DNA from 4 places in the Massilia jejuensis genome. Region 4 is predicted to be linked to each of the others. Evidence: predicted binding sites of a transcription regulator. Region 4 holds the regulator's gene; each other region holds the start of a gene.
What was found. Region 4 encodes sigma-54, which starts transcription at its own class of promoters, with help from an activator protein. Its sites were predicted from a motif close to TGGCANGNAANCTGCTTT; they were not measured.

Region 1: a site for sigma-54 is predicted at 3,582-3,599, ahead of glnA (type I glutamate--ammonia ligase). Genes of this name have one in related genera too.
Region 2: a site for sigma-54 is predicted at 2,735-2,752, ahead of pepA (flocculation-associated PEP-CTERM protein PepA). Genes of this name have one in related genera too.
Region 3: a site for sigma-54 is predicted at 5,259-5,276, ahead of ACFPOU_RS22230 (PEP-CTERM sorting domain-containing protein). Genes of this name have one in related genera too.

The regions. Positions count from the first base shown of each region.
Region 1 covers NZ_JBHSMS010000006.1:103,414-110,631, forward strand. Annotated here, with positions in the region: gene ACFPOU_RS01875 (transglycosylase domain-containing protein) at 1-1,326, shown strand, start outside; gene ACFPOU_RS01880 (TAXI family TRAP transporter solute-binding subunit) at 1,377-2,717, shown strand; gene ACFPOU_RS01885 (rhodanese-like domain-containing protein) at 2,911-3,369, opposite strand; gene glnA (type I glutamate--ammonia ligase) at 3,687-5,102, shown strand; gene ACFPOU_RS01895 (DUF4124 domain-containing protein) at 5,251-5,769, shown strand; gene glnL (nitrogen regulation protein NR(II)) at 5,766-6,848, shown strand; gene ntrC (nitrogen regulation protein NR(I)) at 6,917-7,218, shown strand, end outside.
Region 2 covers NZ_JBHSMS010000023.1:385,335-392,552, reverse strand. Annotated here, with positions in the region: gene ACFPOU_RS07440 (ThiF family adenylyltransferase) at 1-552, shown strand, start outside; gene ACFPOU_RS07435 (nitroreductase family protein) at 549-1,610, shown strand; gene pepA (flocculation-associated PEP-CTERM protein PepA) at 1,828-2,685, opposite strand; gene ACFPOU_RS07425 (XrtA/PEP-CTERM system exopolysaccharide export protein) at 3,113-3,736, opposite strand; gene ACFPOU_RS07420 (XrtA system polysaccharide chain length determinant) at 4,458-6,005, shown strand; gene ACFPOU_RS07415 (XrtA-associated tyrosine autokinase) at 6,050-7,045, shown strand; gene ACFPOU_RS07410 (TIGR03016 family PEP-CTERM system-associated outer membrane protein) at 7,026-7,218, shown strand, end outside.
Region 3 covers NZ_JBHSMS010000079.1:119,800-127,017, reverse strand. Annotated here, with positions in the region: gene ACFPOU_RS22255 (FKBP-type peptidyl-prolyl cis-trans isomerase) at 1-258, shown strand, start outside; gene ACFPOU_RS22250 (hypothetical protein) at 292-1,248, opposite strand; gene mutS (DNA mismatch repair protein MutS) at 1,248-3,905, opposite strand; gene ACFPOU_RS22240 (response regulator) at 4,037-4,489, opposite strand; gene ACFPOU_RS22235 (hypothetical protein) at 4,713-5,093, shown strand; gene ACFPOU_RS22230 (PEP-CTERM sorting domain-containing protein) at 5,305-5,943, shown strand; gene ACFPOU_RS22225 (LysE family translocator) at 5,960-6,586, opposite strand; gene cphA (cyanophycin synthetase) at 6,680-7,218, opposite strand, start outside.
Region 4 covers NZ_JBHSMS010000081.1:11,386-18,603, forward strand. Annotated here, with positions in the region: gene ACFPOU_RS23010 (monovalent cation:proton antiporter family protein) at 1-1,021, opposite strand, end outside; gene ACFPOU_RS23015 (KpsF/GutQ family sugar-phosphate isomerase) at 1,096-2,118, shown strand; gene ACFPOU_RS23020 (KdsC family phosphatase) at 2,119-2,649, shown strand; gene lptC (LPS export ABC transporter periplasmic protein LptC) at 2,684-3,286, shown strand; gene lptA (lipopolysaccharide transport periplasmic protein LptA) at 3,303-3,923, shown strand; gene lptB (LPS export ABC transporter ATP-binding protein) at 3,923-4,684, shown strand; gene ACFPOU_RS23040 (RNA polymerase factor sigma-54) at 4,711-6,180, shown strand; gene hpf (ribosome hibernation-promoting factor, HPF/YfiA family) at 6,243-6,602, shown strand; gene ACFPOU_RS23050 (enoyl-CoA hydratase/isomerase family protein) at 6,730-7,218, shown strand, end outside.

The DNA of each region.
Region 1 (7,218 bases), on a different contig from region 4:
GGCTTCTTCACCGGCGGCGGCCTGCATTACTTCGGCAACTTCAGCAAGCTCGACAACTCGAAGATCATGACGGTGCAGGAAGCGCTGCAGCAGTCGACCAACCTCGTGTTCGTGCGCATGATGCGCGACGTGGCGCGCTACTACATGTTCCAGTTGCCGGGCTCCTCGGCGGCCTTGCTGGCCGACGCCGACGACCCGCGCCGCGCCGAATACCTGGCGCGCTTCGCCGATGCCGAAGGCAAGACCTTCCTGGCGAAATTCTGGAACAAGTACAAGGGCAAGACCGGAGCCGAAGCCCAGGCGCTGCTGCTGGCCGGCGTGCGTCCGGCGGCATCGAAACTGGCCGCCGTGCACCGCACGATCGCGCCGAAGGCAACGCTGCAGGAATTTGCCGCCTTCATCGATGCCGCGCTGCCCAACGAAGTGGATCCGGAACGCATCGAGAAGATGTACCAGCAATACGCCCCGGCCAACATGTCGCTGGCCGACCGCGGCTATGTCGCCTCGACCCATCCGCTCGAATTGTGGCTGGTCGGCTACCTGCGCACCCATCCCAAAACCAGCTGGACCGAAGCCGTGAAGGCGAGCGTGCGCGAGCGCCAGGAAGTCTATTCCTGGCTGTTCAAGACGAACCGCAAGAACGCCCAGGACAAGCGCATCGCCGGCCTGCTGGAAGTCGAATCCTTCCTCAAGATCCATGCCCAGTGGAAGAAGATGGGGTATCCGTTCGACTCGCTGGTGCCTTCGTATGCGACGACGCTGGGCGCGTCCGCCGACCGTCCGGCCGCGCTGGCCGAGCTGATGGGCATCATCATCAACGGCGGCGTGCGCAAACCCGTCGAGCGCATCGATTCGATGCACTTCGCCAAGGGCACGCCCTACGAGACCCAGGTCAAGCGCGCCAAGAAGGTCGAGAGCGAAGTCGTGCTGGCGCCGGAAGTGGCGCGCGCCGTGGCCGATGCGATCCGCGGCGTGGTCTCGGACGGTACCGCCAAGCGCGTCAAGACGGCATTCGCCACCGCCGACGGCAGCGTGGTGGCGGTCGGCGGCAAGACCGGTACCGGCGACCAGCGCTTCGACGTGTATGCACGCGGCGGGCGCCTGATCGAGTCGCGCTACGTGAACCGTTCGGCGACGTTCGTCTTCAACATCGGCGAGCGTTTCTACGGTTCCATGACGGCTTACGTGCATGGTCCGCAGTCGGAAAACTACGACTTTACCAGCGCCTTGCCGTCGCAGTTGCTGGTCACGCTGGCGCCCAGCCTGATGCCGATGATCGAACCGCCGCAAGGCAGCGTGGGCGCCCAGCGCCAGTGCGTTCGTTGAAGGGCGGCATCGGGGCAGGCGAGCGCGCGCGCCGGGCCAGCCGGCGCGCCGTGTCCAGCATCCGCAATGTCAGTTTCGTCTCCCTGCGCGACCTGCTGGTCGCCGCCGGGCCGACGGTGATCCTCGTCACCGCCGCCGTGATCGCCGCCTACCTGCTGGTCGATCCGGCGCCGCCCACCCACGTGCGCCTGGCCACCGGCCAGGAAAACAGCGCCTACGAAGCCTTCGGCGTGCAATACGCGAAAGCGCTGAAGCAGGACGACATCCTGGTGTCGCTGCAGCCCAGCCTCGGTTCCCGGGACAATCTCGCACGCCTGCGCAGCGGCCAGGCCGACATCGCCTTCGTGCAGAGCGGCTCGACCGGCGAGGCGCGGGCCGGTGAACTCGGCCTGGTGTCCCTGGGCAGCCTGTTTACGGAACCGGTCTGGCTCTTCCTGCGCACGAGCATAAAAACCAGCAACCTGACCGGCCTGCGTGGCCTGCGCATCAACCTCGGGCCGGAGGGCACGGGCGTACCCAACCTGTTTCGCCAGATCCTGGCCGTGAACGGGGTCGAGCCGAACGAGCTCGTCATCAGCGAACTGGAAAACACGCCGGCGACGATGGCGCTGCTGGCCGGGAAGATCGACGGCCTGGTCTTCAGCTCGGCGCCGGAAGCGCCGCTGATCCAGATGCTGCTGCAAACGCCTGGCATCCGCCTCTTCAATTTCTCGCAGGCCGAAGCCTATACGCGGCGGCTGCCGTTCCTCACCCACGTGACACTGCCGCGCGGCATCGTCGACCTCGGGCGCGACATTCCATCCCAGGACTATCACCTGATCGCACCGACCGCGACCCTGGTGGCGCGCGAGGACTTGCATCCGGCGCTGATCGACCTGTTCGTCAAGGCCGCCACCCGGATCCACAGCGGGGCCGGGTGGTTCCAGCAGCAGGGCCAGTTCCCGTCGCCCAAGTTCAGCGAGATCCCGGTGGCGAGCGGAGCGGCGAAATACTACCGCGACGGTCCCCCCTTCCTGCAGCGCTACATGCGCTTCTGGCTGGCCAACCTGTTCGAGCGCCTCTGGGTCGTGGTGGTGGCGCTGGCCGCGCTGATCATTCCGCTGTCGAAGATCGTGCCGCCGCTGTACGTGTGGCGCGTGCGTTCGCGCGTGTACCGCTGGTACGGCGAATTGCGCGCGGTGGAGCAGGCCTGGGAGGGCGTCGGGGATGGGGAGCGCGAGAGCGTTCGCCTTGACCTGCTGCGCCGCCTCGACGAGATCGAGGAACAGGTGAACCACATCTCGATTCCGCTGGCCTATGCCGACGGCCTGTACGGATTACGCGGCCATATCAATATCGTACGCCAGCGCTTGAAGACGACGGGCCCGGCGGTGGAAGGCTCGCCGGAGTAACAATTTCTTGTGGATTGAGATGACACTGGCGGCCCTGTGTAGTTGTTCAGAGGAATTCATGACGCGTCTACCGGGCGCCGCCTGCGGCATCGGGTGTGGGGTGATGGTGCTTATAGGGAACTGATGGCGTCGATCGGGCGCGACGCCGCCCTGCCGCCCGCGCCGCCGGCCATCCCGTGCACCGGTGTTCGATTCACGCGCCGATCCAGGGCAGCCCCGCCTTGCACCAGCCGTTCACCGACTTGCGGTGCCCATCAGCATCCTTGTCGCCTTCGAACCCTTCGAGGATGTCGAAGGCGTTCTCATATCCCAGTTTCGTCGCCACCCGCGCGCTATGGCGCGAGCGCACGCCGGAGCGGCACAGGAACAGCAGGATATCGTCCTTGCCGGCCACCTGCTCGAGCTGCGCACCGAAGTGGGGATTCGGTTGCCCGCCGGGATAGGTCGCCCATTCGACCGCGAGTTGCCTGCCTTCCGGCAGCACCACCCGCCCCACCCAGTCGCGTTCGGCATGGGTGCGCACGTCGACCAGCTTGACATGGGGCGCCGCCTGCAGCAGCGTGAACGCTTCCTCGGGCGTGACCGCACCGGCATAGGGCTGGCCTTTCGCGCGTGCGCGGGCAGCCTCGAGTATCTGTTCGGTCGTTTTCATGTCGTTCCTTGTCAGGGTATGCACCACCGCGGCGCGTGCTTGCCGAAATGGTGCAGCTTGCATCAATTCGGTGCACTCCAACTATACTGCACCAATTTGGTGCAACGCAGAGTTGTCTTGCACCATAGGATATTTCCGTACTACTGAGGATTTTATGGTTAAACTCTCGGCGTTCCAAAGAACGATTGCGCATTTGTTCATACCAAACCGTCTGGCATGGTTCCTGCATATGTTCCTGCAAGCATGTCGAGGCGAGCTGACCGGTCGGAAGCGATCTCGCCTGTCTCGACACCCCACTTTTTTGTTAGGAGAAACGCATGGCAAAGACCGCCGCAGATGTGATGCAGATGGTGAAGGACAACGAAGTCAAGTTCGTGGATTTCCGCTTCGCGGATACCCGCGGTAAAGAGCAGCACGTCACCGTTCCTGTGTCGCACTTCGACCTCGACAAATTCGAGTCTGGCCACGCCTTCGACGGCTCGTCGATCGCCGGCTGGAAGGGCATCGAAGCATCGGACATGATCCTGATGCCGGACCCGTCGACCGCCAACATCGACCCGTTCATGGAAGAGACGACGATGTTCATGCAGTGCGACGTGATCGAACCGTCGGACGGCAAGGGCTACGACCGCGACCCGCGCTCGATCGCCAAGCGCGCCGAAGCCTACCTGAAGTCGACCGGCCTGGGCGACACCGCCTATTTCGGTCCGGAGCCTGAATTCTTCATCTTCGATTCGATCCGCTGGAAAGTCGACATGTCGGGCTGCTTCGTGAAGATCGATTCGGACGAAGCCTCCTGGTCGACCGATGCGAAAACCGAAGGCGGCAACAGCGGCCATCGTCCAGCGGTCAAGGGCGGCTACTTCCCGGTGCCTCCGGTCGACAGCTTCCAGGACATGCGCTCGGAAATGTGCCTGATCCTCGAATCGCTCGGCATCCCGGTCGAAGTGCACCACCACGAAGTGGCCGGCGCCGGCCAGAACGAGATCGGCACCCGCTTCTCGACCCTGGTCGAGCGCGCCGACTGGACCCAGAACCTGAAATACGTGGTCTGGAACGTTGCCCACAGCTATGGCAAGACCGCCACCTTCATGCCGAAGCCGATCAACGGCGACAACGGCTCGGGCATGCACGTGCACCAGTCGATCTGGAAAGACGGCAAGAACCTGTTCGCCGGCGACGGCTATGCCGGCCTGTCGGAAACGGCGCTGTTCTACATCGGCGGCATCATCAAGCACGCCAAGGCACTCAACGCGATCACCAACCCGGGCACGAACTCGTACAAGCGCCTGGTGCCGGGCTACGAAGCGCCGGTGAAGCTGGCCTACTCGGCCCGTAACCGCTCGGCCTCGATCCGCATTCCGCACGTCCCGAACCCGAAGGGCCGCCGCATCGAAGTGCGCTTCCCGGACCCGCTGGCCAACGTCTACCTGTGCTTCGCCGCGCTGCTGATGGCGGGCCTGGACGGCATCCAGAACAAGATCCATCCGGGCGAAGCGGCCTCGAAGGACCTGTACCACCTGCCGCCGGAAGAAGACAAGCTGATCCCGACGGTCTGCTCGTCGCTCGAAGAAGCGCTGGAAGCGCTGGACAAGGACCGCGAGTTCCTGACCCGCGGCGGCGTGTTCAGCGACAGCATGATCGACGCTTACCTCGACCTGAAGATGCAGGAAGTGCAGCGCATGCGCATGACCCCGCACCCGGTCGAGTTCGACATGTACTATTCGGCATGATAACCGTTGCGCTACGGCATCAAAAGCTGTAAGCGCAGGTAACAAACGCGGGGAAGGCCGGTGGCTTTCCCCGCGTTTTTTTATGGATGCGGTATATTCGGCTCAACTCCACCTCGCACACTTTGCAGTGCAGCTTCTACTGATGCGTATGACAACCAGTGTGACCCGGCTCGTGCTTGCTGCCGGCGTAGTCTTCAGCGGCGCGGCCCACGCGCAGACCACGGTCTACAAATGCGTCGACACGCAAGGCCGCGTCGAGTTCACCGATACCGGCAAGAAGGGCTGCAAGGCGCTCGATCTGCCCGGCTATATCCCCGCACCGCCCGAGCGCCGCGCGCCGGCGCCGGTTGCCAGCCGCCAGGGCGGCGCCGCACCCGCCGCCGCCGCCGCGTCCACGCCCAGCCCGGCGAACTTCCCGCGCGTCGACACGTCGCAGCAGCGCGTGCGCGACGACGACCGGCGCGCCATCCTGAACGACGAGCTGCGCGCCGAAGAGAAGAAGCTGGCGGACCTGCGCCAGGTCTTCAACAACGGCGAGCCCGAACGCCAGGGCAACGAGCGCAACTACGCGAAATACCAGGAGCGCGTGGCGCAAATGCGCGACGACATCAGCCGTACCGAACGCAATATCGAAGCGCTGCGGCGCGAGATCGGCAACATCCGATGAACCTGCCTGACCGCGCCATCGACGCCGGTCGCTTCGCCGGCCTCGAACTGCTGGCCTCCAGCGTGCTGCTGGTCGACTCGCGCGACCGCGTGCGCTATGCCAATCCGGCGGCCGAGAACATGCTCGACGCCTCCCTCAAATCGCTGTCGCGCCAGACCCTGGCGGCGCTGTTCTCGAACGGCGACGAACTGGCCGCCCTGTGCGAGCAGACGCGCGCGCACCAGTATTCCGACTTGCGCCAGGACCTGGCGCTCGAGCGGGGCGGGCGCGACATCCTGCACGTGCACTCGATCGCCAGCGCGCTGGACAACGGCGAAGTGCTGATCGAGTTGCGCGAAAACGTGCAGCAACTCAAGCTCGACCGCGAGGAGCGCTTCCTCGACCAGAGCCAGGCCAACAAGGAACTCATCCGCAACCTGGCGCACGAGATCAAGAATCCGCTGGGCGGCATCCGCGGCGCGGCCCAGTTGCTGGAACTGGAACTGCCGCCCCTGCATCTGAACGCGCTCAAGGAATATACGCAGGTGGTCATCAAGGAAGCGGACCGCCTGCAAACCCTGGTCGACCGCCTGCTGGCGCCGCACAGGAAGCCCCACATCGTCGGCGACGTCAACATCCATGAAGTGTGCGAGCGCGTGCGCTCGCTGGTGCTGGCCGAATTCCCGAACGGCCTGGGCATCCGGCGCGACTACGACGCCTCGATTCCGGAGTTCCGGGGCGACAAGGAACAGCTGATCCAGGCGGTGCTGAACATCGTCCACAACGCCGCCCAGGCGCTGGCGGGCCGCATCGCGGCGGGCGACGCCGAGATCGTTCTGCGCACCAGGGTGGCGCGCCAGCTCACCCTGGCCAAGGTCCGCTACGGCCTGGCATTAGACTTGCATATCATCGACAATGGACCGGGTATCGCACCCGACATCCGCGACCGTATTTTCTACCCGCTGGTGTCGGGCAGGGAGGGCGGCAGCGGCCTGGGGCTGACGCTGGCGCAAACCTTCGTGCAGCAGCACCTGGGCATGATCGAATGCGAAAGCCGGCCTGGACTGACGGATTTCCGGATCCTGCTGCCGCTGCCCTGAGCAGATGCGGCAGCTGCCGTGTTTCCGCCGTGTCCAATGTTGAATTGACTGCGGAAAGCACGACCTACATGAAACCAATCTGGATTGTCGACGACGACGCATCGATCCGCTGGGTGCTCGAAAAAGCCCTGGCGCGCGAGAATCTCGAAACGCGCAGCTTCGCCAACGCGCGCGACGCGCTGGCCGCCTTCGAGACCGAAACGCCGCAGGTACTGGTATCGGACATCCGCATGCCCGGCGAATCCGGCATCGACCTGCTGCAGGCGGTCAAGGCGCGCCATCCCGGCCTGCCGGTCATCATCATCACCGCCTTTTCCGACCTCGATTCGGCGGTCGCCTCGTTCCAGGGCGGCGCCTTCGATTACCTCGC
Region 2 (7,218 bases), on a different contig from region 4:
AACGATTTTCTTGCCGGCTGCGACATGTATGTCGACGCACTCGACTTCTTCGCCTTCGACATCCGCCAGAAGACCTTCGCGCTGTGCGCCCGCCTCGGCATTCCCGCCAGCACCGTGGCGCCGCTCGGCATGGGTGCGGCACTGATCAACTTCCTGCCGGGACGGATGACCTTCGAAGAATACTTCCGTTGGGGAGACTTGCCGGAAACGGACAAGGCTGTCCACTTCGTCGTCGGCCTGGCGCCCGCCGGCTTGCACCGCCCCTACCTGGTGGTGCCGGAAGCGGTCAATTTCGTCGAGCGGCGCGGCCCTTCGACCATCATGGCCTGCCAGTTGTGCGCCGGCGTGATGGGCACCGAAGCCTTGAAGATTCTGCTGGGACGGGGGCGCGTGCTGGCGGCACCCTGGGGCATCCAGTTCGATGCCTACCGCAACAAGCTGGTGCGCACCTGGCGCCCGGGCGGCAACGGCAATCCCCTGCACCGCCTGATGATCAAGATCGGCAAGAAACAACTGGCCAAGGACCTCGCGGCCGCGGGAGCGACAGCATGACGACGATCGAACACATCCTGGACCTGGCGCGCTGGGCGCCAAGCGGCGACAACATGCAGACCTGGCGCTTCGAGATTGTCGGGCCCGACCACGTGGCCGTGCACGCCTACGACACGCGCGACCATTGTGTCTACGACCTCGACGGCCACCCGAGCCAGATCGCCTTCGGCACCCTGCTCGAGACGATCGCGATCGCCGCCAGCGGCCACGGCTTGCGCGCCGACATCGCGCGCCGTCCCGAAGGGCGCGCGACGCACCCCGTGTTCGACGTGCGTTTTACGCCCGACGCCGCCATCGTGCGCAGTGCGCTGATCGGCGCGATCGAGCAGCGCACGGTGCAGCGCCGGCCGATGCGCACTACCCCGCTCACGGCCGAACACAAGCGCCTGCTGGAAGCGACCGTGGCGCCGGCATACGCCTTGACCTGGCTCGAGACCCGCGGCCAGAAATGGCAGGCAGCGAAATTGATGTACAACAACGCCCGCTTGCGCCTGACGATGCCGGAAGCCTTCGAGACCCACCGCAGCATCATCGACTGGAACAACCGCACGCACAGCCCGGACAAGGTCCCCGCCGGCGCACTCGGCGTCGACGCGATGACCCTGCACCTGATGAAATGGGCGATGGTCAGCTGGCGCCGCATGTCGACCGTCAACACCCTGATGGGGACCTGGGCGCCGCGCCTGCAGATGGACCTGGCGCCCGGCATGGCCTGCGCCGCCCATTTCGTGCTCAAGGCGCACCAGGCCCCCCGCTCGATCGACGATTACGTCGCCGCGGGACGCGCGCTGCAACGATTCTGGCTGACCATGACGACGCTCGGCCTGTACATGCAGCCGGAAATGACGCCGCTGATCTTTTCGAAGTATGCGCGCGAAGGTACCCGCTTCACGGCGCAACCGAAGCTGGAGGGCGCGGCCAAGGCCCTGCAGCGCGAGACCGAAGCCCTGATCTTCAACGATGCCCTGTTTCCGGTCTACATGGGACGCCTCGGCTACGGCCCGGCGCCGCAGGCGCGCTCGGTGCGCCGCCCGCTGGCCGAGCTGATGAAACACTGAGCCCGGCCTTCGCCGGGCTGTAAAAGAAAAGCGGCGATGACCTAAGGTCATCGCCGCTTTTGCTTTCATTTCCCTGCTTGGAACATCTTGTTCTTATGATCGCCAGCGCTTGCCCAGCAACTCGCGTCTTATTTTATTTACTACAACAATGTCTTTTTCCATTGGAAAGAGCGGGACAGCCCGCTCTTTCTCAGTGCTTCACGTGCTCGGAAGGCAATTAAGCCTTCTTGGCGCGCTTGCGGCTCATGACGCCGGCACCCAGCATGGCGATACCGAACAGGGCCAGCGAACCTGGCTCTGGCACTTCAGCCAGCTTGAATTGACCGTTGTTCGAGACGAAGAAGTTGCCTGGGTTGTTGGCATAGTCGTTGCCGTTGCAACCGTTGCCGGTGTAGCCAGCGAATTGGCAAGCGACTTCGTCGACCAGACGGTCGGTTGGATCGCCGACGGTGTTGGCGTTGGTGAAGGCGAAGGCCATCACCGATTCAGCCGACAGGTCGTCGCCGTTTTCACGGAAGAAGTAACCTGCATCCAGGGCGCCGGCATCAGCTTGTGCGAACACGCTGACTTGGCCGTTGTTGATCGGCGAACCGCTTGCATCGACCAGGCCGCCACCGCCAGCCATCACGTTGAACACGGCGATCTCGTTGCCCAGGTTGGCGCCGTAGAAGCCGGCGGTCGAGCCGTACTGGCCGTTGGTCGGGTTCTGGTACATCTTGATGGTGCCGCCGGTGAAGGTGAAGGCGCCGCTGAAGTTACCGGTGCCGGTCGCTTCGAAGATCGCGGTGATGTTGCCGCCGGCGTAGTTCACTGGGAACAGGGCGCCGTTGCTGTCAGCTTGCACGATGTTGAACACAGCGTGCTCGGTGAACGAGAAGCTGTTGCCACCGGTTGGGTTGATCTGGATGAAAGCATTGCCGTTGACATCGAGGTATTCGTTGATCGTCTGGCCAGCGCTGAAGCCGGTGCCGATCGGGTTGAACACCCAGTTATTCAACACGGTAGCAGCATTTGCGCCACCGGCTACGGACATTGCAACAGCTGCGGCGCAAGCCAGTTTTTTCAGGAATTTCATGATCTATATCCTCGCTTAAGTTGATTAATTGGGCAAACACACTCACCTATTAGCAAGCACTGTGCCAGGGAAATTATTTCCTTACCAATCAGATACTTAGGCTACTACGCTTGAGCAAAATCAATTGCTGTGTAAAGTCTCTCGACAAGAAAATATCACAAAAAATTCTTATAGGAATTATAATTCTTATTGGATATGTTTCTTCGCGATATTTCACATTTCCCCTTGTTAATGAAGAGCTGCCGCACTGATGCGATGACCTTCGGGCAGCAATTTTCGGGTCCATGGCTGGAAAATAAAGGTGATTGGGCAAACAGAACCGTTCCCGCCTACTTCACAGGGCACGGTCGCGCCATCCGGTTTGTGCGCGAAAACGACAACGGCGCCCGTAGGCGCCGTTGCAAGCACATCCAGAAGTGTCTTCTGGTCAGAAGAAGCTTTCCGGAATCACCAGGATGTCGCCCGGACGCATCGGCATATTCGCTGAAATATCGCCGTCCTTGATCAGGTCGTCAAGGCGCACATTTAATTTCTCCTGCTTGCCATTGACATTGCGGATGATGCTCGCACGATTGCCGGAGGCAAAGTCGGTGATGCCGCCGACAGCAATCAGTACGTCCATCAGTGACATGTCGCGGCGGTAAGGCAGGGCTTGCGGCTTGGCGGCCTGGCCAATCACGCGGATCTGCTCGCCGTAATTGCCGATGAAACCAGTGACCACGACGGTGACGACCGGCTGCTGGATGAACTTGGCCAGCGCCTTCTCGATGTCGCGCGCCAGTTCGGTCGAGGTCTTGCCGGCAGCCGGCAGGTCTTCCACCAGCGGGGTCGTGATCTTGCCGTCCGGACGGACAGGCACCGACATCGACACTTCCGGATTGCGCCAGACGATGATGTTGACGGCGTCGCCAGGCCCGATCAGGTAATCGGCCGGCGCCGCGCCCGCCATTGCGGCGGCCGAAGGGGGCGCCGGTTTTTTCCACAGTGCGCAGCCGGATACGGTCACGGCGCAGGTGGCCGCCAGGACCAGTTTCATCAGGTTCGTCATCATCTTGCTCACGTCATTCCCCTTCACGGCAACAGCAAACGGCAGAGCCAGGCTGTTGTTATAAAAAAACAAAATTGTTATTTAGCCATCAAACCGGGAGTATTGTATCTCAATCATGCCTGTGCGAAAGGTGTGCACGATTGAAATACTTCCTTTTCATTTTTACTGCAACAGTCCTGCAGATGGAGCGCCGGTAGCGGCTGCGCCATGCCAAGGGGGGCCGCCGATGACACCGTTGCGTTGGAAAATGTTCAGCCGGTTGCGTTGTGACCTGACACTTGCGCATGCGACGCACCGGCAAGACCGCCCGGCCGGCCGCGGCGCGGCAAGGCGGCGCGCCTACGGCGGCGCAACAAGAGATTGGTCAAGTTGCATTCATTATTTCGAATAGGAATCAATCGTGCAGCCCTGTTTGAAAATTAAACATTACAATACAACGGCTTGATGTTACGCAAGGCTGTTGTCGATATCTGGACGACGGTACTTTGCTCTTCACCACATCCTTGATTAAGTGCAACATTTCCCAATGCTTCCGTTTATTAATCGGCAACCATGTTGCTGAAGATGGTGGATAGCAGGGAATTTTTGGCATTGCGGTTCGGTATTTGTGTTGTAACGGGTCACATACGGCCTCTTTATTACCACAATTTTCCGGGACGCAATTGCAATTGCACAAACTACAAGCGATGATGCGTGTTCTTTGTGATTGTTTGAGCCTGGCTGCATGCCGGGCGTTCATGGCGAGACTGACGAGATGGCAGAAATAACAGCCCTAATCCTGAATTTCCTCAAGGCCCTCGGTAAATACCGTTGGCATGCAGTGTCCATCGCCTGGCTGGTGGCACTGATCGGCTGGGCCATCGTGCTCAGGTTGCCGAACCAGTACGAAACCTCGGCCAAGGTCTATGTCGATACCCAAAGTATCCTCAAGCCCCTGCTCGCGGGCATGACGACCTTGCCGAACCTGGACCAGCAAGTAACGTTCATGCGCCAGACCTTGATCAGCCGGCCGAACGTCGAGCGCGTGATGCGCGATACCGATCTCGACGTCCAGGCCGGCGACAGCGCGGCGAAGGAACGGATGGTCGATGACCTGATGTCGAAGATTAAGATCGAAGGTACCGGACGCGACGACATCTACACGATCAGCTACACGTCGTCCGATCCCAAGCTGGCAAAGGACGTGGTCCAGTCGCTGCTGACGATCTTCGTCGAAGGCAGCTTCGGTGGTAAGAAACAGGATTCGGACAAGGCGATCCAGTTCATCGACGATCAGATCCGCACGACCGAAGAAAAGCTGGCCGCCGCCGAGAACAGGCTCAAGGAATTCAAGATCAAGAACATGGGCTTGCTGCCGCAAGCCGGCGATTTCGGCAGCAAGGTCGCCAGCGCCAACGATGCGCTGAGCCAGGCACGCCTCGAGCTGGCCGAAGCGGAGCAGTCGCGCAACGCGATCCGGCGCCGCATGACCGGCGGCGGCACGAGCGCAGGCGGCAGCAGCGGCATGGTCGATCCGGAACTCGAAGCGCGCCTTGCCGCAGCCCAGAAGAATCTGGACACCCTGCGCTTGCAGTACACCGAGGAGCATCCGGACATCATCGCCACCAAGCGCCTGGTCGAGCAACTGCAGGTGCGCAAGCGGGAAGAGGCGAAGAAGACCCGCCCCGACCCGGGTGTCGCCGCCAGCCCGATGATGCAGCAGCTGACCGTGACGCTGTCGGACGCCGAATCGCGTGTCGCGGCACTGCGTGCCCGCGTCAACGAATATGCGAACCGCGTGGCCACCCTGCGCACCCAGAGCGTGACGGCGCCGGAAGTCGAGGCCCAGCTGGTCCAGCTGAACCGCGATTACACGATCAACCGCGAGAATTACCAGAAGCTGGTCGAGCGCCGCGAGCAAGCCAAGCTGTCCGGCGACCTGTCCTCGGCCACCGACATGCTGACCTTCCGCGTGGTCGAACCACCGCTGGCCGCCAGCAAGCCGAGCGGGCCGAACCGCCTGGCCCTGTTCTCCGGCGTGTTCCTGCTGTCGCTGGTGGCCGGCCTGGCCGGCGCCTTCCTGCTGAGCCAGGTGCGCCCGACCTTCCTCAGCCACGCCGCCTTGCGCGACGTGACCGGCATGCCGGTGCTGGGATCGATCAACATGCACTGGACCGACAGCCAGAAAGTGCTGCGCAAGCGCCGCCTGCTCGGCGTCGGCGCCGCGGTACTGGTGCTGTTCGGCGCGTACGCGGTCGGCGTGGCCGCCATGCTGGCGCGTGCCAGCGCGTAGGCCGCCGTGACGGCTACCGTAACGGACCAATATTAGGAGCGAATGTGAGCATTATCGAAAAAGCGGCAAGCCGCATTGACCACACCCGCGCAGCGGCACCGGCCCCTGCCGTCGTCGAGCACGACGGGCAGATCATCGAACTGGAACAGCACGCGCCGGCGCTCGACGCCACGCCGGCCGCCCAGCCTGTGGCAACACCGGCACCGGCACCGGCAGCACCCGCACCGGCTGCGCGTGCCGCTGCGCCGGCACCGGCTGCGGCACCGGCCGCCGCGCCGCGCGCCGAAGCCCCGCGCAAGACGCCCCCCAAGCCCGGCACCCGCAAGGTCGACCTGGACCTGGTGCGCATGCGCGATGCCGGCATGGTCACCGCCGCCAGCGGCCGCACCAGCCTGCTGGAAGACTTCCGCGTCATCAAGCGGCCGCTGCTCAAGCGCGCCTTCAGCGAAAGCGCGCCGGGCCGCCCGAACAACCTGATCATGATCACCAGCTCGCTGCCGGGCGAAGGCAAGACGTACACCGCGATCAACCTGGCGATGAGCATTGCGATGGAACTCGACCACACGGTGCTGCTCGTCGACGCCGACGTCGCCCGTCCATCGGTGCTGCGCACGCTCGGACTGCCGGCCCAGCGCGGCCTGATGGACATCCTGGTCGACGACAAGCTCGACCTGTCGGACGTGATGCTGCGTACGAATGTCGATACGCTGAGCATCCTGCCGGCCGGCACCAGCACGCCGCGCGCCACCGAACTGCTGGCCAGTTCGACGATGAGCAGCCTGGTCAACGAGATCGCCAGCCGCTATCCGGACCGCATCATCATTTTCGATTCGCCGCCGCTGCTGCTGACGAGCGAATCGGGCGTGCTGGCCAGCCACATGGGCCAGATCGTGATGGTGGTCGAAGCCCAGGCCACGACCCAGCACGCGGTCAAGGAAGCGCTGCGCCAGCTCGAAGGCTGCAGCAATGTCAATCTCATCTATAACAAGGCGCGGGACATCCCGGGGATCGAAGAGACGTATGACTATCACTACGGCTAAACGCATCGCGGCGCGCCTGCCGCGCCTGGCGCCGCTGGCGGCGGCGCTCCTGGTGGCGTTGCCGGCCCAGGCCCAGTGGGAAGTCACCCCTTCGCTGTCGCTGACCGAGACCTATAGTGACAATCCCGGCCTGCGCAGCGACGCTAACAAGCGCGGCCAGTGGATCTCCGAAG
Region 3 (7,218 bases), on a different contig from region 4:
GCCGACGGCGCGCCGGACGACGAGCCGATGATCTTCACCGTCACCGAAATCGCCGACGACAAGGTCGTGTTGGACGGTAACCATCCGCTGGCCGGCATGGCCCTGCGCTTCGAACTGTCGGTCGTCGACGTGCGCGCCGCCACCGACGAAGAGATCGCCCACGGCCACGTGCACGGCGCCCACGGCCATCATCATGGCGAGGACGACGGCGGCGAAGGCGAAGAGGGCGACCACTTCCGTAGCCAGCCGCTGCATTGACGACGCCGGCGGGGACGCATCGTCCCCGCTGTGTCACTCGCTTGCATCCTTCAGGCTGAACAGCGCCTTTTCCCCCGGCGTCACCTTCACTTCGACCGCCTCGCCCCCGACCGATACGTGCCCGACATTGGCGCGCCATTCAATCGCCGGCCGCGCCTTTTTCGGCAGCGCCGCGCTGTCGACCAGCAGCACCTTGCCCTCGAATTTCTGCGCCAGCAGCTGGACCTGGTTGCGGGGCGCGGCGAAGCCGTCGCGCGTGACGGGCGCGCGGCGCAGCAGGCCGCGCAGGCCGGTCGGCGCGGCCAGCGGTTTCAAGTCGCCCTCGGAGAACAGCACGATCGCATCGACCTTGTCGCGCCGCGCCAGCGTGAACAGGCGATTGAGCCAGAAGCGCGTCGCCACCGCCCGGTCTTCGTATTCGCTGTTGCGCCCGGCCGCGGCCAGGTAATGGTTGTTGTTGGCGGGCAGATTCACGGTGGCGTACAGCACCGAGTCCACGGTCCAGTGGGCGTTTTCGGCATAGCTGCGAAAGCGCGGGCTCATCGACAGGCGCGTCAAGGGCAGCTTCCTGACGCCGAGCGAGTGCGGCTCGCCATGGAACAGTTCGCGCATCCGGTTCAGGCGCTCGACGGCGTTGGTGCGGCCCGCCGAGTTGCGGCAGTCGGTCCAGTCGCTGCCGGCCGGCAGCACGATCACGGGGCGCCTGGCCTTGCCGATCAGTTCATACCGTTCCTGGTAGAGCTTGTCGCTGCAGGGCTCGCCCGCGGCCTTGATGCCGGTGACGACGACGAAGGCGATCGACTGCTCGCTCGTTTCGGCCAGTGCCTTCTTGAAATGCTCGTCGCCGGGCTTGTCGAAGCCGTGGCCGATGACGCCGAAGCGGTGCTCCTCGCGCCCTTCGCGCCCGCCGTCGCGCGCCGCGCCGAACGCCGCCGCCGACAGCAGCGTCAGCAGCGCGGCGGCGTGGCGAAGGCGGCGCAGGGGCGGCATCAGGCGGCCAGGCGCTTGAGTTCGTACAGCCGCTCGAGCGCCTCGCGCGGCGTCATTGCGTCCGGGTCGAGCCGGTCGAGGGCGTCGAGCAAGGCCGGGGGCAGGGCCGGCGCCGCCGGCGGCGCCGCTTCCTCGGTCTCGTGCTCGCCGGGCGGCGCGAACAGGTCGAGCTGCAGCGTGCTGCCCACGGCCTGCGATTCGAGCCGCGCCAGGTGCTTGCGCGCGGCCTTGATCACGCCCGGGGGCACGCCCGCCAGCTGCGCCACCTGCAGGCCGTAGCTCTGCGAGGCCGGACCCTCCTGTACCGCGTGCAGGAACACGATCGTATCCTTGTGCTCGACCGCCGAGAGGTGCACGTTGGCCGCGCTCGGGTGGGTCTCGGGCAGCTGGGTCAATTCGAAATAATGGGTCGCGAACAGGGTGAAGCTGCGGCTGGTGTCGATCAGGTGGCGCGCGATCGCCCAGGCCAGCGCCAGGCCGTCGAAGGTCGAGGTGCCGCGCCCGACCTCGTCCATCAGCACCAGCGAGTGTTCGGTGGCGCCGTTCAGGATCGCGGCCGATTCGGTCATCTCGACCATGAAGGTCGAGCGCCCGCCGGCCAGGTCGTCGTTGGCGCCGATGCGGGTGAAGATGCGGTCGATCGGACCGATCGTCGCGCTCGCCGCCGGCACATAGCTGCCGACATAGGCCAGCAGCACGATCAGCGCGGTCTGGCGCATGAAGGTCGATTTGCCGCCCATGTTCGGGCCGGTGATGAGCAGCAGGCGCCGCTCGTTGGAGAGCTGGCAGTCGTTGGCGATGAAGCGCTCGATCTGGCGCTCGACCACCGGATGGCGGCCTTCGGCGATGGCAAGGCAGGGCGCGTCGACCAGTTGCGGCGCGCACCAGTTGTGGCGCAGCGCGTGGGTCGCCAGGGCGACCAGCGTGTCGAGCTGGGCCAGGCCCTGCGCAACGCGCTGCAGCGCGCCGATGTGCGGCGCCAGGCAAGCGAGCAGCTCGTCGTAGAGCGCCTTTTCGCGCACCAGCGCCTTGTCCTGGGCCGACAGCGCCTTGTCTTCGAAGGCCTTCAGTTCCGGCGTGATGTAGCGCTCGCAGTTCTTCAGGGTCTGGCGGCGGCGGTAATCGTCGGGCACCTTGTCGGCCTGGCCGTTGGTGACCTCGATATAGAACCCGTGCACCTTGTTGTACTCGACGCGCAGGTTGGCAATGCCGGTGCGGGCGCGCTCGCGCGTTTCCAGGTCGACCAGGAACTGGCCGGCGTTCTGCGACAGCGCGCGCAGTTCGTCGAGTTCGGCATCGAAGCCCGCCGCGAAGACGCCGCCGTCGCGCACCATCGCGCTCGGCTCCTCGGCCACGGCGCGGGCCAGCAGGTCAAGGCAGGGCAGGGGCGTGTCGATGGCCTCGTGCAGTTCGCGCAGCAGGCACGAGTCGCCCGGAATGAAGCAGGCCGCGACTTGCCGGCGCAAGGCGGGCAACTGCCCAAGGCCGTCGCGCAGGCTGGCCAGGTCGCGCGGGCGCACCGACAGCAGTGCGATGCGCGTCGTGATGCGCTCGATGTCGGGCACTTCCTTGAGCGTGGCCGACAGGCCGGCGGCCGCCTCGCCCTGGGCCAGCGCCGCGATCGCTTCATGGCGCGAACGCGCCACGCGCTGGTCGCGCCGCGCGTGGTGCAGCCAGTGGCGCAGCAGGCGCGAACCCATCGCGGTGCGGCAGCCGTCGAGCAGCGAGAACAGGGTCGGCGCTTCCTGGCCGCGGATGGTTTCCGTCAGCTCCAGGTTGCGGCGGGTGGCGGCATCGAGGCCGATGAATTCGTTCCCGCTTTCGACGGCGAGGCTGTTTACGTGCTGCAGGCCGCGGCCCTGGGTCGATTGCGCATAGCGCAGGAGCGCGCCGGCCGCGCCGAAGGCGGCGCCCAGGCCATCGGCGCCGAAGCCGGTGAGGGTGGCCACGCCGAGCTGTTCGACCAGCGCCTTGTGGCCCTTGACCACGTCGAAATGCCACGCGGGCACGCGCTGGGTATGGGCGAACGGCTTGTCCTCGGCCATGTCGCCATCGTCGGCGCGCAGGATCTCGGCCGGCGCGATGCGTTCCAGTTCCTGCGCCAGGCGCGCGCCGACCGCGCGTTCGTCGCCCGAGAATTCCATCAGGCGCAGCGCGCCGCTGGCCAGCGACAGCCAGGCCAGGCCCACGGTCGACGACTTGCGCGCGTCGACGGTGCAGAGCGCCAGCAGCGAACGCTCCGCTTTCTCCGGCAGCAGGTCGGAATCGGTCAGGGTGCCGGGCGTGACGACGCGCACCACCTTGCGTTCGACCGGTCCCTTGCTGGTGGCCGGGTCGCCGATCTGCTCGCAGATCGCGCACGATTCGCCCAGCTTGACCAGCTTGGCGAGGTAGCCGTCGAGCGAATGGAAGGGCACGCCGCACATCTTGATCGGATTGCCGTTCGAGGTGCCGCGCGCGGTGAGCGTGATGCCGAGGATGCGCGCCGCCTTTTCGGCGTCGTCGTGGAACAGCTCGTAAAAGTCGCCCATGCGGTAGAACACCAGCATGGTCGGGTAATCGGCCTTGATGCCCAGGTACTGGGCCATCATCGGCGTAACTTTTTCCGACGTTGCGCGTGCCGCGGCGGCGTTGATTTCGGTAGGAACGGTGGTCATGTCAATCGTGTTCGCGAGGGCAGGGCAGGCCGCCATGCCGGGAGCGCCATTTTACAGGCATTGGCTGGGCAGCATGCGGCCGAAGCGGCAGGCGGGAATCCTTGCCCCGATGACGGCCGTGGCGCAATCGCTCAGCTGCGCAGCAGCGTGATGATCGTCTCGAGCGTATAGGGCTTGGGCGTAAACAGATAGCGGTGCTGGCGCCCGTCGAACATGGACGGGGCCGTATAGCCGGAGGTGAGGATGATTTTTACGCGCGGGAAGAATTCGCTGACGGCGTCCGCCAGTTGCAGCCCATTCATGCCGGGCATCATGACGTCCGAAAAGAGCGCGTCGATGTCCTCGTCCTGCCCGAGGATGCGCAGCGCCTGCACGGCCGAATTGGCGACCACGACGGCCAGGCCGCGGCTGGCAAGCAGGGCCTCGGCCAGGTCGGCCAGATCGGCTTCGTCGTCGACCACCAGCACCTTGCGCACCGCGCCGCCTGCTGCGAGCGCGTCGTCCTGGCCGGAATCGCGCCCGCCCGCCATGCCAGGGGAGGTCACGGTCGACATCAGCCAACTGAAATGCTTCTTACGGTACAAGGCAACTCCCGGAGCAAATTCCGCGTCCGCGCGGCGCGTTCGACAGATGGAAACGGCAAGTATGCACGATGTCGGCCCGGGGCAGCAAAATGTTTCCGCTTGTCATGCAAATCCGGATGCCGGGCAGCCGGTTGCCGGCGGACGAAGGTGCCATGAGGAATGGCATAAAAATAAACTATCGAATCGGCCTTGATTTTGGTGAAATCGGCATAACCCCTATTGCATGGCTATCCAACGCAAAACGATTCTCGTGATTCATCCGGCACCCCGCGACCAGGCCGACATCCGCCGCCTGCTCGCGACCATGGGCCATATCGCCGTCACTGCCGCCGGGCGGCGCGCCGCGCTCAAGGCGCTCGGTACGGTTCGCTTCGACGTCATCCTCACCAGTGTCGGCGCCGCCCCGCCCGGCAGCGAGCGCAGCTTCGTGCAGGAACTGCGCGCGGTCGCCCCGGGAAGCGCCGTGGTAGGGATCCGCACGCCCGGTCCCGGTGCAGCCAACGAGGCCTGGATGGGGGAGTGCGACGCCACCGTCCAGGCGCCCCTGTCGAGCTCGCGGGTACAGTGGGCCCTCGACTTCGAGCTGCGCTACTTCGGCAGCTGAACCGGGCTTGCGCGCATGGGCCGGGGCGCTTGCAGCCCCGGCCGCATGCCGCACTCCGCGACCCCGTGCATGGATGTCGAGACAATTTACATCGCGTTTTCCAACGCCTGGGCCGGCGCCGGCCAATTCATGCCAAGTCATTGATATTGCGCAGCTTTCCATTCGTGGAACGGAAATTGCTCTGCAATGTCCATCAATACTGGGAGAATCCATGCGCCGTATCCATCGTCTTGCCGCCGCCATCGTCACCGCTTTCACCTGCGCGAGCGCCTCGGCCACGGTCATCGCCACGGTCGTGAGCAATGACGCCACCTACGGCGTCATCGACGGCAGTCAGGCAACGCGCGCCTTGCGCGTCGACGGCCGCGGCCGGATTATCGACGTGAACATCACGGTGGCGTTCTCGAAATGCGACAATCCGCCGATCGGGCCGAACGGCAGCGCCTGCATCGGCCGCGGCTCGCCCTTCGAGAACGAGTTCACCCTGGTCCTGACGGCGCCCGGCGGACAGCCGGTCACGCTGGTCAGGGCGTTCAATACCTACCGCGCGGGCAGCAACGGCGGCGCCGGGCGCGTCAGCGTCACCTTCGACGACGAAGCCTTGCGCGCTGCCGGCCCGCGCGTGCGCGCCGGCAGCTTCCGCCCGGCCGAATCGCTGGCGCTGTTCGACGAGATGAACCCGTACGGCAGGTGGACGCTCTACCTGCGCGACTTCTCCACATCGGATCCGCTCGAATACTTCTCGTCCTCGCTCAATATCGCCTACGAGCCGATACCGGAGCCGGGTACGCTGGCGATACTGGGACTGGGCCTGGGATTGATGGGGATGCGGGCGGCGCGCAGGCGCTGAGCCCTGGTCGCGCCCGCTAGCGTGAGACGATCAGTTTCACGCCGAGCGCAATGAAGACGGTTCCGGCGAGCCGGTCGAGCCACTTGCCGGCCCCGGGCGTGCGTTCCAGCCAGGCCCCCACGGTCCCGGCGAAATAACCGAGCAGCCCGAACAGGATCGCCGCCTGCAGCGTGAAGGTCAGGCCCAGCGCCAGCATCTGGCCGGGCACATTGCCGTTGGCCGCGATCACGAACTGCGGCAGCAGCGACAGGAAGAACAGCACCACTTTCGGATTGATGGCGTTCGCCAGCAAGCCCTCGGCGAACAGGCGCTTCAGGGACCGCGCCGGCGCGCCGCCGGCCGCCGCCGACTGGCCGCCGGTGCTGCGTAGCGCGCCCAGTCCCAGCCATACCAGGTAGAGGCCGCCGCCGATGCGCAAGGCCGTGAAGGCGGTCGGGGAGGCGGCGATGACCGCGCTCACGCCGATCACGGCAAGCAAGGTGTGGCTCAGGCAGCCCAGCGCGCAGCCAAGGCCGAATACCATGCCTTGCTTGCGGCCCCTGGACATGCCCAGGCCCAGGACCATCAGGTTGTCCGGGCCGGGGGAGGCGGTGAGGAGGAGGGCGGCGAGCAGGAAACCTAGAAATTGTTCCGGTGCGAGCATGGTCGTTCTGGTCCGAGAGGCGATGCAGCGAAAAAAGGACGCGGGGCGCGCGGCAACGCCGGCCACCCCGGGTCCCGCAGGCGTGCCGGACGCTTACTTCGCTTGCGCGACCCGCCTGCCGATATGCGCCAGCGCCTCGTCGACCTGGTCGATCAGGATCAGGCACAGGTCGCCCGCTTCCAGGCGCGCGAGCGCCCGGTCGATCGCGACGAACTCGCCATTGATTTCCTCGACATGGCTGGTGCGCGTGGCGCCGGCGAGGCCCTGGCGCAGCAGGGCGACGACTTCGCCGTCGGGACGGCCCCGCTGGCACTGGTCCTGGTACAGCAGCACGTCGTCGAACGCCGCGCCGAGGATCTCGGTCTGCTGGGTGATGTCCTGGTCGCGCCGGTCGCCGGCGCCGCTGATCACGACCGAACGGCGTTTCGCCGGCATGTTTTCCACTGCCGACACCAGGGCCGCGATCGCATCCGGGTTGTGGCCGTAGTCGGCGATCAGGGTCGCGCCCTTGTAGTCGAAGACGTTGAAGCGGCCTGGCGCGTTGTCGCTCTCGCCCACGAACGTCTTGAGGCCGAGGCGGATCTTGTCCCAGTCCAGGCCCACGGCCCAGGCCGCGGCGACGGATGCCATCA
Region 4 (7,218 bases):
CGGCCTGGGCCAGGGCCAGGCCGGTGCGCATGGCCACGCCGTCGGACGAGCCGAACAGCTTGGCCAGGGCCGCGATCAGCGCGAACTTGAGCAGCACCGGCACGGCCAGCAGCAGCAGCACCAGCCACCAGTGCTGCAAGACCAGCTGCACGTTGAGCAGCATGCCGATGGTGATGAAGAAGAGCCCCAGCAGCACGTCGCGGAACGGCTTGATGTCTTCCTCGACCTGGTGCTTGAACTGGGTCTCGGAGATCAGCATGCCGGCCACGAAGGCGCCCAGCGCCAGCGACAGGCCGGCGCGCTCGGTGATCCAGGCCGCGCCCAGCGTCACCAGCAGCAGGTTCAGCATGAACAGCTCTTGCGAGCGGCGCTTGGCCACGATGGTGAACCAGCTGCGCATCAGTTTCTGGCCGAAGAACAGCAGCAGCGCCAGCACGGCCGCGGCCTTGACGGCGGCCCAGGCCAGCGTCTTGAGCAGGTTTTCCGGGTCCTTCGCCAGCGCGGGAATCAGGATCAGCAGCGGCACCACGGCCAGGTCCTGGAACAGCAGGATGCCGATGATGCGGCGGCCATGCTCGCTTTCCAGTTCCAGCCGTTCGGTCAGCAGTTTCACCACGATCGCGGTCGAGGACATGGCCAGCGCGCCGCCCAGGGCAAACGCGGCCTGCCAGCTGATGCGCAGCGCGGGCGCCCACATCGCGATCAGGAGCCCGCCCGCCACCGTGGCGACGATGGTCAGCACCACCTGGGCCAGCCCGAGGCCGAAGACGACGCGGCGCATCGAGCGCAGTTGAGCCAGCGAGAATTCGAGACCGATCGAAAACATCAGGAAAACGACACCGAATTCGGCCAGCGCATGGGTCGTACCGGTTTCGGCCGCCAGCCCCAGCGCATGCGGCCCGATCAGCACGCCGACGGCCAGGTAGCCCAGCATGGGCGGCAGGTGCAGGCTGCGAAACACGACCACGCCAAGCACGGCGCTCAAGAGCAACAGCAGGGTCAGATCGAGTCCGGATGCCATACGTGGGGGTCTTTATCCATTGTTTAGTACGTCTGGCAAGTTTTTTGCTTTCCCAATTCGTTTATACTGCCGTCATGAGTGTAACCGATGAAAAAACAATGCTGAACAGTTTTGACGAGAACCAGTCGCGCCGCGTGCTGGCGCTGGCGCGCGAGACCCTCGCGATCGAGGCCGACGCCATCTTCGCCCTGCATGCGCGCCTGGATGCCGACGACAGCCTGGTGCGCGCCATTTCCGTGCTGTACGCCTGCACCGGCCGCGTGGTCGTCTCGGGCATGGGCAAGTCCGGCCATATCGCGCGCAAGATCGCCGCCACGCTGGCCTCGACCGGAACCCCGGCCATGTTCGTGCATCCGGGCGAAGCCGCCCACGGCGACCTCGGCATGGTGACCTCGCAGGACGCCTTCATCGCCATCTCGAACTCGGGCGAATCGTCGGAGCTGATGGACATCCTGCCGGTCGTCAAGCGCATGGGCGCGCCCTTGATCGCCATGACCGGCAAGCCGCAATCGCGCCTGGCGCGGCTGGCCGACGTCCACCTCGACATCTCGGTGGCGAAGGAAGCCTGCCCGCTGAACCTGGCGCCGACCGCCAGCACCACCGTCACCCTGGCCCTGGGCGACGCCCTGGCCGTGGCGCTGCTCGACATGCGCGGTTTTCGCGAGGAAGATTTTGCGCGCTCGCATCCGGGCGGCGCGCTGGGCCGGCGCCTGCTCACCCACGTGCGCGACGTGATGCGCAGCGGCGCCGCCATTCCGGCCGTCACGCCCGAAGTTCCGCTCACGCGCGCGCTGCTCGAGATCAGCCAGAAGGGCATGGGCATGACCGCCGTGGTCGACCCGGCCTTCAAGCCGCTGGGCGTATTTACCGACGGCGACTTGCGCCGCCTGATCGAGCGCGTGCAGGATTTCTCGAATCTCTCCATCCGCGACGTCATGCACGTCGGCGCGCGCACCGTGCATCCCGACCAGCTGGCGGTCGACGCGGTGGCCATCATGGAAGAGTTCCGCATCAACCAGATGCTGGTAGTCGACGAGAACGGCGTGCTGGTCGGCGCCCTGCACATCCACGACCTGACCCGCGCCAAGGTGATTTGAATGACACCCCTCGATCACATCACGCGCGCGGCCCGGGTCAAGGTCATGATCTTCGACGTCGACGGCATCCTCACCGACGGCAGCCTGACCTACGGTCCGGACGGCGAAATCACCAAGACCTTCAACGTGCTCGACGGCCTGGGCATCCAGCTGCTGCAGAAGACGGGCGTGGCCACGGCCATCATCAGCGCCAGGAAGTCGCCCATCGTGGCCGCGCGCGCCAGGGACCTGGGCATCGCCCACGTCTGGCAGGGCTTCCACGACAAGCGCATCGCGTTTGCCGAACTGCTGGCGCAACTGGACCTGGCGCCCGAACAGTGCGGCTACATCGGCGACGACGTGATCGACATGCCGCTGCTGAGCAAGGTCGGCTTCGCCGTCACGGTGCCGACCGGGCATCCGGAAGTGCAGCACCGCGCCCATTACGTCACCCGGGCGGGCGGCGGGCGCGGCGCCGTGCGCGAGGTGTGCGACCTGGTCATGCGCGCCCAGGGCACCTACGAAGAGGCGCTCGCGCCTTACTTCAAATGAGTTCGAACGAGTTCGTCGACGCATGGCTACCTACGTGAACAAGCGTACCGCGCACCGCTGGCGCACGCTGGGCCTGATGCTCACGGCCGTCTTCTTCGCCTTCGGCAGCTTCTGGCTGCTGCAGGCGATCGACAGCAGCGACCCTGGCCGCGCCGGCAACAACCTGAATGAACCCGACTACATCGTCGAGAACTTCAGCTTCGTGCGCATGACCGAGAGCGGCGTGCCGCGCTACGTGATGTCGGGCGCGCGCCTGGCCCATCATCCCGACAACGATGTCTCTGTGATCACCAGGCCGATCGTCGAGAGCATGGCGCCGGAGCGTCCGCGCATGACCATGCATGCCGACCGTGGCCAGGTCTACCATGGCGAGAACCGCGTCGAATTGATGGGCAATGTCGACATCAAGCGCCCGGCCACGCCGACCACCGAGGCCCTGCACGCGCGCACCGAGGCGCTCACCGTGCTGGCCGACGACGAGATCGTCAAGACGACGCGTCCGGTGCAGATGACGCTCGGCGCCGCATCGGTCAATGCGGTCGGCATGGTGGCCGAAAACCCGAGCCGCAAGATGCACCTCGGCGGGCGCGGCCAGATCGTCTATCCGCCGCGCCAGAGAGCCGCACCACCCCAATAACACGAACGAGCATCCAATGAAAAACCGCTTGCATCACATGATTGCCGCCGCCTTCCTTTCGCTGCTGTCGCTGTCGGCTTCGGCCGAGCGCGCGGACTCGCTCAAGCAGGCCGTCATCAACTTCGACTCGCTCGACGTCGACGAAGTCACGCAGACGCGCATCCTGACCGGAAACGTGATCCTCACGCGCGGCACGCTGACGCTGAAGTCGGACCGCGCACTGCTCAAGGAAAGCCCGGAGGGCTACATGAGCGTCACGCTCACTTCCGGTCCGGGGCGCGTGGCGACGTTTCGCCAGAAGCGCGACGGCGGACCGGACCTGTGGATGGAAGGGCAGGCCGAACGCATCGAGTACGACGAGCGCCAGGAACTGGTCAAGCTGTTCTCGAAGGCGATCGTCCGGCAGCTCGAGAACGGCCGCCTGACGAACGAACTCGAGGGCGCCTACATCTCCTACGACAGCCGGCGCGAAGTGGCCACCGTGCGCAACGACGCCAGCGGCGAGAGCAGGGCCGGCGGCGGACGCGGCACCCTGATCATCGCGCCGCGCCGCACCGCGCCGGGAGCGGCCGCTCCTGCCGCTCCCGCGCCCGGCGCGCAGGCACGACCGGCCACGACGCCGGCGGGAAAGCCATGATGAAGGATGGTCGAGACAGCCGCAGCACCCTGGTCGTTCGGGGACTGCAGAAAAGCTATGGCAAGCGACTGGTCGTGCGCGACGTCTCGCTCGAAGTCGGTTGCGGCGAGGTCGTGGGCCTGCTCGGTCCGAACGGCGCCGGCAAGACGACGTCGTTCTACATGATCGTCGGCCTGGTGCCGTCGGACGCCGGCACCATCGAGATCAACGGCGCCGACATCTCGCGCCTGCCGATCCACCGGCGCGCGGTGATGGGCCTGTCCTACCTGCCGCAGGAAGCGTCGGTGTTTCGCAAGCTGACGGTGGAAGACAATATCCGCGCCGTGCTGGAACTGCAGCACGACGAGAACGGCCGCGCCCTGGGCAGGGACGCCATCGACGCGCGGCTCGATTCGCTGCTGGGCGAGCTGCAGATCGAGAAGCTGCGCGAAAATCCCGCGCTGTCGCTCTCCGGGGGCGAGCGCCGGCGCGTCGAGATCGCGCGCGCGCTGGCGACCAATCCGCGCTTCGTGCTGCTGGACGAGCCGTTTGCCGGCGTCGACCCGATCGCCGTGATCGAGATCCAGCGCATCGTGCGCTTCCTGAAGGAGCGCGGCATCGGCGTGCTGATCACCGACCACAACGTGCGCGAGACGCTCGGCATCTGCGACCGCGCGTATATCATCAACCAGGGTGCGGTACTGGCGTCGGGCCGTCCCGACGACATCATCGCCGACGAGTCGGTACGACGCGTCTACCTGGGCGAACATTTCCGGATGTAGCAAAGAACGGTACAACAAGCGTCGACATGAAACAATCCCTGCAACTTCGGACTTCACAGCACCTGGCACTCACGCCGCAGCTTCAACAGTCGATCCGCCTGCTGCAGCTGTCGACGCTCGAGCTGCACCAGGAAATCGAGCAAATCCTGTCCGACAATCCCCTGCTCGAGCGGCTCGACGATCCGCTCGACCACTCGGTGCGCCTGCTGGCCGACGGCGCCATCAACGACGCGCCGCCCCAGCAAGCCGAGGCCCCGGCGCCGGCCGGCGAAGAGGGGGCGCCGGCACCCGAGGCGGCCGGCGAGTTCGAAGGCGGCGAGGTCGAACGCAGCGAGCCCGATGGCGACTGGGGCGAGGGCGGACGCGCCTCCGGCACCGACGGCGACGACGACGGCCGCCCGCAGCTGGGCGCCATAGGCGTGACGCTGCGCGAGCACCTGTCCGAGCAGATTCGCGTGACCGGCGTGACCGAGCGCGATCGCGCGCTGGCCGAGCTGGTGATCGACGCCATCGACGACAACGGCTACCTGGAGGAGCCGCTCGACGAGATCCACGCGCGCCTGCCCGGCGAGCTCGAAGTCGAGATGGACGAGCTGCGCTGCGCGCTGGCGCTGGTGCAAAGCCTCGATCCGTCGGGCGTCGGCGCGCGCAGCGCTTCCGAATGCCTGGCGCTGCAGATCCGCGGCATGCCGGGCGTGCCGCTGGTGACGCGGCGCATGGCCTTGAAGATCGTCGAGGGCTACCTGACCTGGTTCGCGCAGCGCGAATTCACCAAGCTCAAGAAAGCGCTCGACTGCGACGACGAAGACCTGCGCGAGGCGCAGGCCGTGATCCGCCAGTGCAATCCCCATCCGGGCGCGGCCTTTGCGTCGAGCGTGTCCGACTTCGTCGTTCCGGACGTTATTGTCCGCAAATCGAAGGGCGGCTGGAGCGTCTCGCTGAACAACGAGGTGATGCCGCGCCTGCGCGTCAACAACGTCTACGCCAACCTGCTCAAGCAGGGAAAAGGCGAAGGCCAGATGAGCGCGCAGCTGCAGGAAGCGAAGTGGCTCATCAAGAACATGCGCCAGCGCTTCGACACGATCCTGCGTGTTTCACAGGCAATTGTGGAGCGCCAGCGCAACTTTTTCAGCCATGGCGCGGTTGCGATGCGTCCCCTTGTGCTTCGCGAGATTGCTGATACACTGGGTCTGCACGAGAGCACGATTTCTCGCGTGACAACTCAAAAATTCATGCTGACCCCGCACGGCATGTTTGAGCTGAAGTATTTCTTCGGAAGCCATGTCGCCACCGAAGCGGGGGGCGAGGCATCGTCGACGGCGATACGGGCGCTCATTGCGCAGCTGACAGGAGCAGAAGACCCAAAGAACCCTTTATCCGATAGCAAGATCGCGGAAATGCTCGGTGAACAAGGCATGGTCATTGCGCGCCGGACGGTTGCAAAATACCGCGAAGCACTCAAGATACCTCCCGTCAGTCTCCGCAAATCCTTGTAACAGCGGCACCCACGCGTCCCAAGCGCGTCAGCGGCGTCCGCGCATTTATCTAAGGAGTGTGTATGAATCTCACCATCAGTGGCCACCACCTCGACGTCACCCCCGCCATTCGAGAATACGTACAGAACAAGCTGGAACGCATCACCCGCCATTTCGATCAAGTCATCGATTCCCACGTGATCCTCGCGATCGACAACCTCACCGAAAAAGACAAACGTCAGAAAGCCGAGATCAACTTGCGATTGTCCGGCAAGACCGTGCACGTGGAGAGCGTGGCCCAAGATTTGTACGCCGCGATCGACCTGTTGATGGACAGGCTGGACCGCCAGGTCATGAAATACAAGACGATCCTCCAGGATCATGGCCGCGAGGCGCTCAAGCGCCGGCCTGAAGGCGGAGAAGCTGCCGCCGCCGCGATGTAGTCGGCCAGCATCGAGCACCGTCTGAACGAGGGCGCCGAGGGGCGCCCTTTTCAATGGGCGTGCGCGCATGCGCCCGCGCGGCGCGCGCTTCGGTAAAATGCATGTTTTTCCGATCAGCCCAGCCACCATGACCGACCATGTCCTGACCCGCGTTGCCAACGGCACCGGTGTGATTACCCTCGATCGTCCGAAAGCCCTGAACTCCCTGTCGCTGCCGATGGTGCGGCGCCTGACCGACATCCTGCTGGCCTGGCGCGACGATGCCGGCGTCGCGGCGGTGGTCCTGACCAGCAGCAGCGAAAAAGCCCTGTGCGCCGGCGGCGACATCCGCTTCTTCCATGAGGCGGGCCATGCCACCCCGATGGCCGGCAGCGCGCTGCTCGAGGATTTCTTTACCGAGGAATACGCGCTCAACTACCTGATTCATTTCTATCCGAAGCCGTATATCGCGCTCATGGACGGCGTGGTGATGGGCGGCGGCATGGGCATAGCCCAGGGCGGCCCCGGAACCGGCCTGCGCATCGTCACCGAGCGCACGAAAATGGCCATGCCGGAAGTGAACATCGGCCTGTTCCCGGACGTCGGCGGCAGCCATTTCCTGTCGCATGCGCCGGGC